DNA from 2 places in the Caproiciproducens sp. CPB-2 genome. Region 1 is predicted to be linked to the other one. Evidence: a T-box and tRNA genes for the amino acid it is inferred to sense, from the RefSeq annotation. Region 1 holds a T-box; the other holds one or more tRNA genes.
What was found. A T-box is a leader RNA that pairs with one kind of tRNA and senses whether it is charged. The one in region 1 lies ahead of tyrS (tyrosine--tRNA ligase), so its partner is inferred to be a tRNA-Tyr.
Positions count from the first base shown of each region.

Region 1 (7,850 bases):
CTTCATGGTATACATAAAGTTTTCGCCCGTCAGCGACGTATAATGGCTCAGTGTATGGTACCCCAGGCTGCCCATCAGGTTTACGTCGAAGTATTTTTCTTCGGATTTTACGCGGTAAAGGGAGTCATCCCCGATCCGGCCGCTCAGATCGATGACGGCTGCCTCGGTTTTCCCGTTGTTGGCGGCGGAAGCCACGTAAACGCCGGAATTAAATACGCATTCCAGTACAACCATGATGCACAGCAGGACGGAAAATGCGGTTTTACCCAGCAGCCTGAACTGGTAGAGCAGCAGAAGGACGAGATACGCAAGTCCCGCGACCAGAGAAAACAGGAGCAGAAGCCGGAAGCTTGCGCTGTTTCCCCACAGGGTTTCCGTGTAAATCCTGACGACATCATACTCCTTATAAAAAATCAGGCATTCCGCAAGGAATACGGCGCTGACCGCCAGCATCCCGCCAAATACGGCCAGCGGGCTGCTTGACGTAAGGCGGTTTTCCTGATTGATTTCCGATAATACGGCGGCAAGCAGAATCAGGCCGAAAAAAATGGTGATATATCCGTAGCGGACCGGAAAAGCCTGATAGTTTCCGGTCTGCCACATTTTATTGATCGGTTCTATGAAAACCGGTATCATTGTCAGGATAAACAGGAAAAACACAAAGTTCGTATTCGGCGGAAGCCTTTTCGCAAAAAACAAATAGACAATCAGCGCGGCAAAGATCGCACCCGAGCACAGAATCACGGTAAACGTCGTGTCCAGTCTGGAAATCAGCCCACCCACTCTTAAGCTCGTAAACAGGTCGCTGGTTCTGGCGGAAGCCGTATACTGCATCAGGGAGGGAAGCCAGACCACGGCGGTAATCAAAGCGGTAATCAGGGTGGAAACTCCCAGAAGCAAAATATTTTTCCGGCGTGTCCCCTTTTTCGCGAAGAAACAGACATAGACTCCGGATGCCAGTACCAAAAAAATGGATACCATATAGCTTAGATAGAAATTCACTGTCAGTATCGCTGAAAAAGACAGGACATACCACAGGATTTTTCCTTCGTCAGCCAGCTTGATCAGGCCGATCAGAAGAATCGGGAAAAGGTACATGACGTCCAGCCATACGTGGTTCTGGTAGTAAAACATGGCGTAGCCGCAGAAGGCATACATCACGGAGATCGCCGTGTTTTGCAGCACACCGAGCTTTTTGAATCGAAAGCGAAAAAAGAGGCTTGCCGTAAACGCGCATGCCATCATTTTCAGAAGGACCAGAATATTCATGAAAAGATAGAAATCGGCCTTATTGACAAAGGCAACCAGAAAGCTGAACGGGCTGCTGATAAAAAACAGGAATACGCCCCAGAAGCTCATGCCCCCGGCGTTCTGCATATTCAGAAACATGTTTGCTTTTCCGGACAGGATATCTTTAAAGTCCATCAGAAAAGGGATGACCTGCTGGTCCATATCGCACCATGAGAGAGTGTTGTATCCAAAAGGAAACATCCTGCTTACAAAAAATACCGAAAGCATAATCACCATCACCGAAGCAGGCGCCAACAACAAAGAGCCGTTTTTTTTCATCTGGATGAATCCTCCAACATTTGTCAATGTACCTATTATAAGGAATTACCGGATGAAAATCAATCAAAACAGCCCGCCGCCGAAATTTCGGCGGCGGGCAAAGCAAATTTTTGCGTTAATCAACCAGATTGACTTTGTGGAACACCTTTTTCCCCTTTTTGATCACCACATATTTTTTCTCGAAACGGTTCAGGGAAAGTTTCTCCGTGCTGGAAAGGATCTTCACGCTATCGACTGAAATACCGCCCTGATCGATCAGACGTCTCCCCTCTCCTTTGGAAGGCGCCAGCTTTGTCAGGACCAGCAGATCAAGCACGCCGATTTCCCCATCGGTAAAATCGGATGAAGTAATATCCGTGGAAGGCATGTTGTCCGTGTTCTCGCCGCTGCCGAACAGCGCGCGCGCACCTTCCTGCGCCTTTAACGCTTCCTGCTCGCCGTGAATCAGCTTAGTGACCTCAAACGCAAGAATTTCCTTGGCTTTGTTGAGCTCCCCGCCCTCCAGCTTCGCAAGCTCATCGATTTCCGACAGCGGAAGGAACGTAAGGATTTTCAGGCATTTGATAACGTCGTCGTCACCGATATTTCGCCAGTACTGGTAGAAGTCAAACGGCGTGGTCTTTTCGGGGTCCAGCCAAACGGCGCCCTTTTCGGTTTTGCCCATCTTTTTGCCCTCGCTGGTCGTCAGCAGGGTAAACGTCATGCCGTAGGCTTCCTTCCCCTCTTTGCGGCGAATGAGCTCGACGCCGCCGATAATATTGCTCCACTGGTCGTCGCCGCCAAGCTCCAGCTGGCAGTTGTACCGGTGATTCAGCTCCAGAAAGTCGTAGCTCTGCATAATCATATAGTTCAGCTCAAAGAAAGAGAGTCCCCTTTCCAGACGCTGCTTATAGCATTCCGCGGCAAGCATGCGGTTGACGGAAAAATGCACGCCGACATCACGCAAAAACTCAATATAATTCAGATTCAGAAGCCAGTCGCCGTTGTTGGCCATAATCGCTTTGCCTTCCGAAAAATCAACCAGACGGGACATCTGCTTTTGGAAGCAGGCGATATTGTGGTCGATTTCCTCTTTGGTCAGCATTTTGCGCATATCGGATTTTCCGGAAGGATCGCCGACCATGCCCGTTCCGCCGCCGAACAGCGCAATCGGCGTATGGCCGGCTCTCTGCATGTGCGCCATGACCATAATCTGCACAAAGTGGCCTACGTGCAGGCTGTCGGCTGTCGGATCAAACCCGATATAGAATGTGGTTTTGTGATTGTTGAGAAGATCCTGAATCTTCTCCTCGTCCGTCATCTGGGCAATCAAGCCCCTTGCTTTGAGTTCTTCGAAAACTCCCATAAAAAATCCTCCATTTCAGGGGGATAAAAAACGCCCCCTGCTTATTTGCAGAGGGCGGAATCAACCGCGGTACCACCTCAGTTCACCGTAGCCTCGCGGATACGGCCTTACGGGTACAAAAATACCCACGCGCTATAACGTGCGCTTTCACGGCCAAATCTAATAGAAACCGTTCAATCTGGCGACTCCGGGATGTATTTCAGCCAAATCACGCGCCTGCTTACACCAGCCGCAGGCTCTCTTTGCCGTCTTTTTGGCTTACTTCTTCCCATCAATGTCATTATACTGCATTATACCCAATTCCCTCCGCATTGTCAAGACGAGCCATGCTTTTTGGCAAGCCTGAGCATTTCGGCCGCATTTTCCAGCAGCAGCGGCGTGATCTGCGCCCCGCCCATAATTCTTGCCAGTTCCTGTTTCCTTCCCTCGTAATCCAGCTCAGCCACGTCGGTGAAGGTTCTGTTCTCCCGGACCTGCTTTTTGATTAAGAACTGTGTGTCGGCCAAAGCGGCTATCTGCGCCAGATGCGTTACGCAGATCACCTGACGGTGGCCCGCGACCTCATGCAGCTTTAAACCGACCTTCTGCGCCGCGCTTCCGCTGATGCCGGTGTCGACCTCGTCGAAAATCAACGTGTCAATGTCGTCTTTCCCGGCAAGCACCGTCTTAATGGAAAGCATAATGCGGGAAAGCTCGCCGCCGGAAGCGATTTTTGCGATCGGCTTGGCCGGTTCGCCCGCATTCACCGAAATCAGGAACTGAAGCTTGTCGCAGCCGAACGGATTCAGTGGGCAGTCCTCCTGCTGTACCTGAAAATCGATGTTCGGCATATCGAGAAAGCGGAGCTCTTCCTTTACCCTTTTCGTAAAGGCCCGTGCCGCCTCTCTGCGGCAGCCGGAAATCTTTTTCGCAAGTCTTTCCGCTTCCGCCTTCGCCTTTTGATATTCCTTTGTCATCTGCAGGATTTTTTCATCCGAAAGCTGGATGTCCTCCAGCTGGGCCTTCGATGTTTCGAGAAAACCGATCATATTTTCCACGGAGCCGCCGTATTTCAGGCCAAGGCGATAGAGGACGTCCAGCCTGTCCTCTATCCTTTCAAGGTCTGCGGGATCATATTCCAGTTCCGAGGAAAAACCGCGGAGCTCTTCGCCGCAGTCCTCCAGATCGTAGCGGATATTTTTGATTCTTTCGGAAAGCTCATGGATTTCCGGCAGGTATTTTTCCGTTTCGGACAGAGCGTCCGAAGCCGAAACAACAGCGGACAAAGCTCCGTCAAAGCTTTCTTCCCCGTTCAGGGCCGATTGCGCCGTATGAATCGCCGAGGCAATCTTTTCGCTGTTTAAATAGCGGGTACGGGTTTTATTCAGTTCTTCCTGCTCGCCGGCCCGCAGACCGGCGGCCTCCAGTTCGTTGACCTGATAGGTCAGCAGATCAATCTGCCTCGCTTTCTGCGCCTCGTCCATATCAAAAGCGTCCAAAGCGCTTTTGATATGCTGCATATTGCTGAAAGCGGCGCGATACTCCGAGAGCAGTGCCTCGGGCACGCCCATGCGGTCGATGTACCGGATATGTAAATCGGGCGACAGCAGGTCGTAGCTCTCGTGCTGGCCGTGAATGCTGATCAGCACGACCCCGATCTCTTTCAAAACGGATACGGTTGCCGGGCGGCCGTTAATTCGGCACACGGTTTTGCCGTCGGTATGGATTTCGCGCTGAATCATGACGGAACCGTCTTCTTCCGGCGCATAGCCGAATTCCGCCAGCTTATGGACGGCCTGTTCCCCAAGGTCGGAAAAAACGGCGGTGACAAAAGCGGAATGAGCCCCGGTCCGCACAAGCTCACGCGAGGTTCTTTCCCCCAAAATTGCGTTGATGGAATCAATAACAATGGATTTTCCGGCTCCGGTTTCTCCGGTCAGAACGTTCAGGCCGGGGTGAAAATCGATCCCGGTCTTTTCAATCACAGCAATATTTTCGATGTAAAGCTGAGAAAGCATTGCAATCACCCAACCATTTTTTTAAGTTCAGCAACCAGCTGCTGTGCATGGTCTTCGTCCCTCATCGCAATAAAAATGGTATCGTCCCCGGCCAGAGTGCCGACGGAGCCCTGCCAGTGCATGGTGTCCATTGCCGCACAAACAGCCTGCGCCATGCCCGCATGGCATTTGATTACCACCAGATTGCATGCGTAGTCAATCTGCACTGCAGAATCGGAAAGGAGGGAATAAAATTTAGAGGAGTAATCGGCCGTGTTGCTTCTGCCGGTGGAGTATCTGTATTTTCCGTCGTGGGACAGAGTCTTGATCAGCCTGAGCTCTTTAATATCGCGGGAAACGGTGGCCTGGGTTACTTCAAAACCGTCTTCGCGCAGGCGGCGCAGCAGTTCTTCCTGAGTATCAATCGCGTATTCGTTAATCAATTCAAGGATTTTTGCGTGTCGTCGTGTTTTCAATTCAATTTCTCCTCTCGGCTAATTTTTCGTTCACTACCTCATAAAAATTATCGTCTTTTAGTTTAATAATTCTCACCATACGCTCCGAACGGCAAAAATTAATTTTCTGATTATCCGCAATCCGAATAAAAGTGTCTCCGTCCACGGACAAAATAATCTCGCTTTTATAGTGGGAACACGCCGTTACGCTCAGCTTAGCGTCCGGCCCGAAAATAACCGGCCTTGTCAGCAGGGAATGCGGACAGATCGGCGAAAGCAGAATACAGTTGATGCTCGGGTCGATCACGGGGCCGCCGGCGGAAAGGGAATACGCGGTCGAGCCGGTGGGAGTGGAAATAATCAGGCCGTCCGCCCTGTATTCACAGACATTTTTATCATTGAAGTGAACGGTGATATCCAGGATCCGGGAAAGCGCTCCGCGGGCGATTACCGCGTCGTTCAGCGCCAAATGGGTTTCCTCTTTCCCCTGATTGACCAGCTGGATTTCCAGCATCATACGGTTTTCGATGGTATAGTCCCCGTCGATCAGCTTTTTAAGCTTGTCAAGCTCGTCCGTTTCCAGCCCGGCGACAAAACCAAGCCGCCCCACATTGATGCCCAAAATCGGCTTTTCCGCCACGGCGGCATGCCGGGAAGAGTGAATGATGGTTCCGTCGCCGCCAACGGCAATGACAGCGTCGCAGTCGGACATCATTTTATCAAAATCATCGTAAAAAACAATGTGTGAATTTGGAAAACAGCTTTTCAGGTTTAATCGCATGCATACCTCCGCACCGAATTTTTGCAGCGTTTCCGCTACCCGCGTAGTATGAAGCTGTGCGTTGTGCTTGCTTAGATTCGGCATGATCGCTATTTTCAAATTATTCACCACCGTTTAATGTATGATGGGATTCTTCCACCAATGCTTCTATGTTCAACGGAACACTTTCCGGTTTCTCCGATTTTTGAAGGTAAACCAAATACTCAATATTCCCCTCCGGCCCTTTTACCGGGGAATAAGTCAGGCCCAGAACGGAAAACCCGTGTTCCAGCACAAAGCCGGTTATTTTTTCAATCACTTCCTGGTGAACCGCCCGATCGCGCACCACGCCTTTTTTGCCTACTTTCCCCCGCCCCGCTTCAAATTGGGGCTTGATCAGGCAGACGGCCTGCGCGTTTTCCGCCATGAACTCCCTTGCGACGGGAAGGACCAGGCAAAGGGAAATAAAAGAGACGTCCACGCTGAAAAAATCGATGTCGTCCGGCACCTGCTCCCGTGTAAGGTAACGGACATTGGTGCGCTCCAGATTCACGACCCTTGGGTCCGTACGCAGCTTCCACGCGAGCTGCCCGTAGCCGACGTCGATGGAATAGACCTTTTTCGCGCCGTTCTGCAGCATGCAGTCCGTAAAACCGCCGGTAGAAGCGCCGATATCCATCGTGATTTTCTCTTTCAGTTCAATCGGGAAAACAGACATGGCCTTTTCCAGCTTCCAGCCGCCGCGGCTCACATAGGGCATGGTCTCCCCGCGGATTTCTATTTTCGTATCGACCGGAAGCATGGTCCCGGGCTTGTCGGACTTCTGATGATCGATATAGACATTGCCCATCATGATCATTGCCTTGGCCTTTTCCCTGCTTTCGGTAAGACCCTGGTCAAACAGCAGGCAGTCCAGTCTTTTTTTCTCTATCACTTTTTGTACTCCGTCAATATCATATTTACCATTCCCTTGTCGTCAAGGCCAAGAGCGCTGAGCGACTGCAGCATTGTCGCATGGGGAACAAAGCTGGTGATCGCGCGTAAGCGGAACTCGCCGCGGTACCCGCTCTGGGACAGCAGATAGCTGAAATGCTCTCCGATTCCTCCCTGCTGGATTCCCTCTTCAAAGAAAAAGACTTTTTTTGCGGCCGCAGCTTCCGCTACCGCATCCCTGTCCACCGGAGTAATCCGGTTCAGCTTGATAATTTTCGCAGGGATCCCGGACTCTTTCAGCGATGTGACGGCCTTGCAGGCCATGGAAAACAAACGGCCGTAGGTCACAATCACCAGCTCCGCCTCATCCTGTCCGTAAATGTCGTAAGCTTTCCCGGTACTCTCAAAGTCGAAGGGCTTAAACATTGGCTTTCCGCGCGGATAGCGCACGGCGGAAACGCCTTCGCACTGGTAAAGCGCCTGCTGGAAAGAAAAATAAAGCTCGTCATAGTAAGCCGGAGAATAAACGGTAATCCCGGGAACGGTGCTCAGAAAAGCCGCATCAAAAATACCCTGATGCGTTTCGCCGTCGTCGCCGACAACACCCGCCCGGTCAATGGCAAACGTCACCTTTACCCTTTGGATGGCTGCGTCATGAATAATCTGATCGTAGCCGCGCTGTAAAAACGTGGAATAAATCGCGCATACGGGAAGCATGCCGCCCGCGGCAAGACCGCCGGCAAAGGTTACCGCATGCTCTTCCGCAATCCCCACATCGAAAAAACGGCCGGGAAACTGCTTCGCAAAACCCG
Region 1 covers NZ_CP142860.1:1,809,972-1,817,821, forward strand. The annotation lists gene VXK30_RS09040 (YfhO family protein) at 1-1,569, opposite strand, end outside; gene tyrS (tyrosine--tRNA ligase) at 1,685-2,914, opposite strand; T-box leader at 2,962-3,198, opposite strand; gene recN (DNA repair protein RecN) at 3,229-4,911, opposite strand; gene VXK30_RS09055 (arginine repressor) at 4,917-5,366, opposite strand; gene VXK30_RS09060 (NAD(+)/NADH kinase) at 5,368-6,225, opposite strand; gene VXK30_RS09065 (TlyA family RNA methyltransferase) at 6,227-7,039, opposite strand; gene dxs (1-deoxy-D-xylulose-5-phosphate synthase) at 7,036-7,850, opposite strand, start outside.

Region 2 (7,850 bases), 1.5 Mb from region 1:
CGCGTGTGAAAGAAGCAGCTTGGTCCTGGGTGGAGCACAGCGACTGGATTCCGGCCGTTCTTACCCATCACACAGACCCTCTGACGATGTACCGCTGTTCCTGCGCTGCCGGTCACAAAGCACTTTGGAACAGCGAATTTAACGGGCTGCCCTCGACAGATTGCCTGAGCAGCATCGATCCTTATCTGGGAGTTGTTGCAAGGCGTTACGGCAGCGGCCCGCAAAATGCGGGAACCTGTCTCGGGCCAATATCAAAAGAATGGGCCGACAAGTTGGGAATCAGTGAAAAAGCTGTTGTCGGCGGAAGTTCCTTTGACGCGCATGCCGGTGCGGTTGGCGCAGGGATCAAACCAACTACCCTTGTAAAAGTTGTGGGTACCTCCACAGTCGATATGCTGATTGAAAAATACGATAATTTAAAAGGCAAAAATTTAAAGCAGCTTTGCGGACAGGCAGAAGACTCCATCATACCGGGCTATGTAGGGATTGAGGCCAGTCAAGCGGCATTCGGCGACATTTTTGCGTGGCTTCGCAAAACGTTGATGTGGCCAACACATAATATTTTAAACCATACTTCCCTTATCACGGACGAACAAAAAGAAAAATTAACAGAAGAACTTCAGGAAAAAATGATTTCCACGCTTGAGAAAAATATACATTCCGTCCCTAAAGTATCCAATATCGTAGCTTTGGACTGGTTCAACGGAAGAAGATATCCAAATATTAATGAAACACTGCAAAGTGGTATATACGGGTTGAAGCTTGGTACGGAAGCTCCCGATATTTTTGAAGCTTTATCAATGGCGGCATGTTTTGGTTCCAAAACTATTTTCGACAGCTTGGTATCGGCAGGAATAGAAATTAAAGAAATCATTGCGGTCGGCGGCATTGCCCGCAAATCTTCTTATTCCATGCAGTTGATGGCAGATGTTCTTAACCGTCCGATTCACATTTCCGCAGCAACTCAGGCCTGCGCACGTGGCGCAGCCATCTATGCATCGGTTGCCGCCGGAATTTATTCCTCAATTCCGGAAGCACAGGTCCATATTTGCGAAGACTACATAACGGACTATTACCCCCGTGAAGAATATGTTGCCGCCTATGCAAAAACTTATGAAAAGTTTTTGAAATTTGGAAATTTTGTAGAATTCAGCGGTCAACAGTGATAGGAGTGCCAAGTATGAACAAAACGGAAAAAAATCAATTGCAGAAACTGGCGTGCAAAGTGAGAATGGGAGCGATCGAGGGCGTATACAACGCGAAATCGGGGCATCCGGGCGGAAGCCTTTCGGCGGCCGACCTTTTCACCTATCTGTATTTTAGGGAGATGAAAATCGACCCTAAAAATCCGAAAGAGGAAAACAGGGACCGCTTTGTGCTTTCCAAGGGACACTGTGCCCCGGGACTGTACGCGACCCTGGCTCTGAAAGGCTATTTCCCGATGGAGGAAATGAAGAAGCTGCGCCATATCGGCGCCATGCTTCAGGGACATCCGGATATGAAGGGGACCCCCGGTGTCGACATGAGCACCGGATCGCTCGGGCAGGGCGTTTCCGCCGCCTGCGGCATGGCCGCCGCCGGGAAAATGGATCATAAGGACTACCGCGTGTACTCCATTCTGGGAGACGGCGAAATCGAAGAGGGCCAGGTCTGGGAAGCGGCCATGTTTGCGGCCCACCACAAGCTGGACAACCTCTGCCTGATTGTGGACAACAACGGACTGCAGATCGACGGTTCCGTCGCCGAAGTTGGCGGACCGGAGCCGATCGATGAAAAATTCCGTTCCTTTGGCTTTGACGTTCAGGTCATCAACGGACACGATTTTGACGAAATAGAAGCCGCGTTCCATCACGCAAGGACCGTAAAAGGCAGGCCGAGCGCGATTATTGCGAAGACCGTCAAAGGAAAAGACGTGTCCTTTATGGAAAATCAGGTGGGCTGGCACGGCACCGCCCCGAACGCGGAACAGTATGAAACGGCAATGCAGGACCTGAACAGGGTACTGTCCGGATTGGAGGCGGAATAAATGGCTGAAATGGTAAAAAAGGCAACAAGAGAAAGCTACGGCGAAGCGTTGGCGGAGCTGTCTGAAAAATATCCGCAGGTGGTTGTGCTGGACGCCGACCTTGCCGCGGCAACGAAGACGGGTGTATTCAAGAAAGCCTGTCCGGACCGCTTTATCGACTGCGGCATCTCGGAGTGCAACATGGTGGGCGTGGCCGCGGGCCTCGCGACCTGCGGAAAGATCCCGTTCGCCACTTCCTTTGCCATGTTTTCGGCGGGCCGCGCCTTTGAGCAGGTGCGCAATTCCGTCGGCTATCCGAAGCTGAATGTCAAAATCGTCGGTTCGCACGCGGGCATTTCCGTCGGCGAGGACGGCGCGACCCATCAGTGCAACGAGGATATCGCGCTGATGCGGACGATCCCCGGTATGGTCGTGCTCAATCCGGCCGATCACTATGAAATGAAGGCCGCCGTCAAAGCGGCGATCGAGCATCACGGCCCGGTCTATCTCCGCCTCGGCAGGCTGGCGGTGGAGAGCTTCAACAACGCCGACGACTATCGGTTTGAGCTGGGCAAGGGCGTCACCCTGCGCGACGGCAGGAATATCACCATCGTGGCCACCGGCCTCATGGTTTCCCGTGCGCTGAAAGCGGTCAAAACACTGGAGGAGCAGGGCATCGACGCACGGCTCATCAATATCCATACGATCAAGCCGCTTGACCGCGAGCTGATCATCAAGGCCGCGAAGGAAACCGGAAAAATCATCACCGTCGAGGAGCACAACGTCATTGGCGGACTGGGCGACGCGGTGTGCGGCGCTGTCTGCGAAGCGTTCCCCGTTCCGGTGATCAAGGTCGGCGTGAACGACGTCTACGGCCATTCCGGCCCGGCGGTCGACCTGCTGGACGAGTTCGGCCTGAACGCCGGCCATATTGTCGAGGTGACAAAGAAAGCCATTACAAAGCAATCATTATAATTAAGGTGAAAAAGACTTCATTTTGACAAAGCACTGCTTGGGATTTAAGCCCAAGCAGTGCTTTTAAATACCGGAGTAAGAAATTTATATCGTTAAAATAATCTATTATTCTTCAGAACATCTATTGATATAGATGTATAGCTTTGCTATACTTATTTTAAATCGCTGATAACATCACATATAAAATTGGAAAAAGTCAAAGGGTGCACCTTGCTTTCGCCGGTTATCGCTCTTGGTTTGTACGATGTCGTGATTGTATGTATGATGGATTTCGATTAGGAGCACAATGTGTCTCCCTTCCTTTTAAGTTGCCCTAATGTTTATGAAATACAATGCGAGTGTAACCCTTTTATTTAGTGGAGGATAATTATGCTAAAAAAAGTGAATCTCAAATCAGCGGTAGATGCTGTTGATAAATTGTATGTATACGAAAAAATAGGGCGGTTAAACGGTCACAATCTAAGCGTTGTAAATGTAGAAAACCGCACTTTGGATTTTCATATTCATGAAAATTCTGATGAATTATTTTATGTTATCAAAGGGAGTTTTCACCTGGAAGTTGATGAAGGTGAATTGATCATTGTTCCAAAAGGGACGAGACATAGGCCTGTTGTTAAATCTTTGACGAAATTTTTGATGATTGAACTCGACGGTACACTAAATAAGGAAAACAGTGGAGATTTGTACGAGAGCTGACCCCGTACACACGGTATAAGCATACTCTGCAGTGCATAAAGTGCCATGAACTTTGTATAAAACCCAGTTGCAAAAATTATAATGACATTTTACATCCGTCTAGCGCCTCTTCGGAGGTGCTTTTCTTATATCATTTTTAAGAAGAAAAAACTTGCTAAGTATAATTTGCAAGCACAAAAAAGACAAAAGCATATACTTTTGTCTTTTTTGGTTTTGGTGGGAGAGGATGGATTCGGACCATCGAAGCTATAAAGCAACAGATTTACAGTCTGCCCCCTTTGGCCACTCGGGAACTCTCCCATATTCTATTGATAAGTTTGCACTTATTTGCAAATGGAGCTGGCAAACGGACAAAACCGCCACGCTTCGCTCGCGCTTTTACGGCTTGCACCATAGGTGCTACACCACATTTTGCTAAAAACCTGCCACCGGCAGCTTTTCTTAACGCAAAATGCCCTCTTAGGCTTCAAGCCCGGTTAAGACCTGAGTAAAAATTGGAGCTGGCAGACGGACTTGAACCCCCGACCTGCTGATTACAAATCAGCTGCTCTACCAACTGAGCTACGCCAGCATTTTCAGCACTCGACTAATATATCATCTTACGGTTTATTTGTCAAGCAATTTGATGAAATTTCTGTCTCTCCCGGCTGTACCGGCAGATTCCGCCAATCAACCACTTACGACGAAAAAATGGCGCCCAACACCATGAGCTGGGTCCCATTTCTGGCCGAGGTGACAGGGTTCGGGTATTGGCACGCTCAACCCGCGTACCGCGAATCCCTCCGGCTTTCCCGGGGCGCAGGCTGCCGTCCTTTTTCTCCTAACCTGCACCGGCTGTTTCTGCTTACCAATCGCTTTACCATAGAAAAAGGCCCGCACCTGCGGACCTTTTTCTATGGTCGAGGTGACTGGACTCGAACCAGCGGCATCTTGGTCCCAAACCAAGCACTCTACCAAGCTGAGTTACACCTCGCCGCTGACGATATGCACGGTGAAATCCCCCGCACCATGCGGCTAAAAGCTTTCACTGTCAATGGCAGTCAATCTGCGCCCGCATCATCGGGCAGCCCTATCATTATATGTAATATGCGGGTCATTGTCAAGCGGATTTATAAAATTAGCAGTTTTTTGGCAGACTATAACCGGACGATTTTCCCTTTCAATTTTCGCCTTCCACCGGCTTCGCGCACAGCAAAGCCAGCCGTACCCGCCGAAAAGACGAAAGTTACTTCCGGTTATTCAGCTCAATTTTAAAAACGTATTTGTCCCCCCGCACCACGGAGGAAGTATATTCCACCAGGCAATCCCCTTCATAGCTGAAGCGCTCCAGCAGAATGCAGGGGATTCTGGGGGAAATCTTCAGCAGCTCGCACTGTTCGGAGTCCGGGAGGATGGGAATAAAGGTTTCGGTCGCGCGGTCCACCTTCAGCCCATACTTGGTGCTGAGGTAATCATAAAGCGACCGGCTTTCCACCGCGTCCACATCGATATGCACGAACCGGTTTTTCGGCAGATAGGTGGTTTCAATGACCAGAGGATAGTCGCGGGCCGAGCAAAGCCGCACCAGCTTGTGGTAAGCTTCCCTTCTCTCCGCCCTGAGCTTCAGGGCAAGGCTTCGGCCGAGGGTAATCGTTTCATAGCTTAAGACATGGCTGTGAAAGGAGATATTCTTATTTTTCAGGTCATCGGTAAAGGTATAAAACTGGGAGAGGCTTTGTTCAAACACCTTTGGCTTTACAAAAGTACCGATGCCGTGGATGGTATAGACCATGTGCTCCTCTTCCAGTAAAGCCAGCGCCTGCCTTACGGTCGACCGGCTGACTTTATACATCTGGCACATGTCGCGCTCCGACGGAAGCAGGCCGTTTTCGGGGTATTCGTGGCTGTTGATGTACTGCAGGATATGGTCGTGCAGTTCCTGATACAACGGCAGATTCGGCATTGCATATACTCCTTTCCCGTCTTTTTCGACAGCAAATAAACCATCGTCAATTTAAATAAAAACCATGGTTCTATTCTATCATAAAAAGACCTATTGTACCAGTGGTATCGATTGAAATTTGAGACCTGTTTTTGAACTGGTTGAAAAAAAGTCATAATTGTTGTATTTCTGTTCATGATATGTTAAAACTTATCTAACAAATCTGAAACAACTGAACGAGGGGTGATTTTAAGTGGGAAATCCAAACATACTGTTGACGAGAATCGACAACCGCCTGGTCCACGGCCAAGTGGGGGTCACCTGGACGGCGACGCTGGGTGCAAATCTGCTTTTAGTCGCAGATGACGACGTGGCTCACGATGAAATACAGCAGCAGCTTATGGCAATGACTGCTGAATCTTCCAGTGCGGGGATCCGTTTCTTCACTTTGCAAAAGACCATCGACATCATCGGCAAAGCGGCTCCCAGCCAGAAAATCTTCATTATTTGCAGAACGCCGGCGGCTGTGCGTACTCTGCTGGAAGGCGGCGTGCCCATTAAGGAAGTCAATGTGGGAAACATGCATTTTACCAGCGGCAAGCGTCAGCTGAGCAAAAAAGTCTATGTCAATGACAAAGACATGGAGGATTTGCAGGCGATTCAGGCGATGAATGTAGATCTCTATATTCAGGATGTCCCGGGCGACATCAAAGAGCACATACCCAAGAAATAAATCCATTGGAGAGGAAAGGGGGAACATCACCGGCATTATCGGCAGCTTTTACCGTATGGCGAAACTTCTGGAACAAAAATAAAGGGGGAAAAACTAATGGCAATTACTTTAGCTCAAGGCATTGCGCTCGCTATTATGGCAATTATAGTCGGCGTTGACTTCTGGCTTGAGGCTTTGTTTATTTTCCGGCCAATCATCGTCTGTACTCTGACGGGTATCATTTTAGGCAACATTCCGCTGGGCCTTATGGCGGGCGGACTGACGGAGCTGGCCTTCGCGGGTCTTACGCCCGCCGGCGGCACACAGCCGCCGAACCCTGTTCTGGCCGGCGTTATGACCACGGTCATCGCCTACACCACCGGGAAGGATCCCGCAACGGCAATCGGGCTTGCCCTTCCGTTCAGCTTCCTGATGCAGTATATCATTCTGTTCTACTACTCCAGCTTCTCACTGTTCATGAAGAGAGCCGACAAATACGCGGAAGAAGCGGACGGCAGGAGCCTTACCCGCCTGAACATGCTCACAACGGGAATCGTGGCCGTTACCTACGGCGTTGTCGTCTTCCTCTGCGCCTATGTCGCACAGGACGCGATGCAGGCCCTCGTAAAGGCAATGCCCGAATGGCTGACCCACGGCTTTGAGATCGCGGGCGGCATCCTTCCGGCGGTCGGCTTCGGTATGCTGCTGAAGGTCATGCTGAAGGGCGAATTCGTTCCATACCTTATTTTAGGCTTTGTCATCGCAAGCTTTATTCCTTTTTCCAATCTGCTGCCGGTCGCCGTCGTCGGCGTGGCCATGGCGCTGATTGTGTTTAACAATGAAAGAAACAACAGAAAAACCGCGATTGCAACCGGTGTTGCATCTGAAGGAGAGGGAGATGACGGCAATGAAGGAATCTGAGAAAAACACGGCTCCTGAGAAAGTACTGACCAGAAAAGACATTACCAAGCTCGGCTGGCGCTCTTCCCTGCTGCAGGCCAGCTTCAACTATGAAAGAATGCAGAGCGGCGGCTTTTTGCTGGCGCAGATGGAATGTCTGAAGAAAATCTACAAGAACGACAAGCAGGGCCTGTCCGAAGCAATGACGGATAACCTTGAGTTCATCAACACGCACCCGAACCTTGTCGGTTTCCTGATGGGCCTGTTGATTTCCCTGGAAGAAGCCAAAGAAAACAGAAACACCATCAAAGGTCTGAAGGTCGCCCTGTTCGCACCGCTTGCCGGTATCGGCGACGCGATCTTCTGGTTTACCCTTCTGCCCATCATCGCGGGCATTACCGCTTCCATGGCAATGAGCGGAAGCATCGTCGGCCCGCTGCTGTTTTTCGCGGTTTACCTGACCATCTTTATTCTCCGTCTTGCGTGGACACACGCCGGCTACAACCTGGGTCTGAAGGCTGTCGACACGCTGAGGGAATATTCGGGAATCATCTCCAAGGTCGCCACCATTCTGGGCGTCACCGTGATCGGCGGACTGATTGCATCCTATGTGCATATTTCCCTTCTGCCGGAGATTGTGG
Region 2 covers NZ_CP142860.1:338,918-346,767, reverse strand. The annotation lists gene VXK30_RS01655 (ribulokinase) at 1-1,166, shown strand, start outside; gene VXK30_RS01650 (transketolase) at 1,181-2,026, shown strand; gene VXK30_RS01645 (transketolase family protein) at 2,027-2,980, shown strand; gene VXK30_RS01640 (cupin domain-containing protein) at 3,350-3,676, shown strand; tRNA gene VXK30_RS01635 (tRNA-Tyr) at 3,891-3,976, opposite strand; tRNA gene VXK30_RS01630 (tRNA-Thr) at 4,172-4,247, opposite strand; tRNA gene VXK30_RS01625 (tRNA-Pro) at 4,573-4,649, opposite strand; gene VXK30_RS01620 (GntR family transcriptional regulator) at 4,902-5,618, opposite strand; gene agaB (PTS galactosamine transporter subunit IIB) at 5,851-6,330, shown strand; gene agaC (PTS galactosamine transporter subunit IIC) at 6,427-7,230, shown strand; gene agaD (PTS galactosamine transporter subunit IID) at 7,217-7,850, shown strand, end outside.
Region 2: it has a tRNA-Tyr gene. The T-box ahead of tyrS (tyrosine--tRNA ligase) is inferred to sense a tRNA for this amino acid. The anticodon was not compared.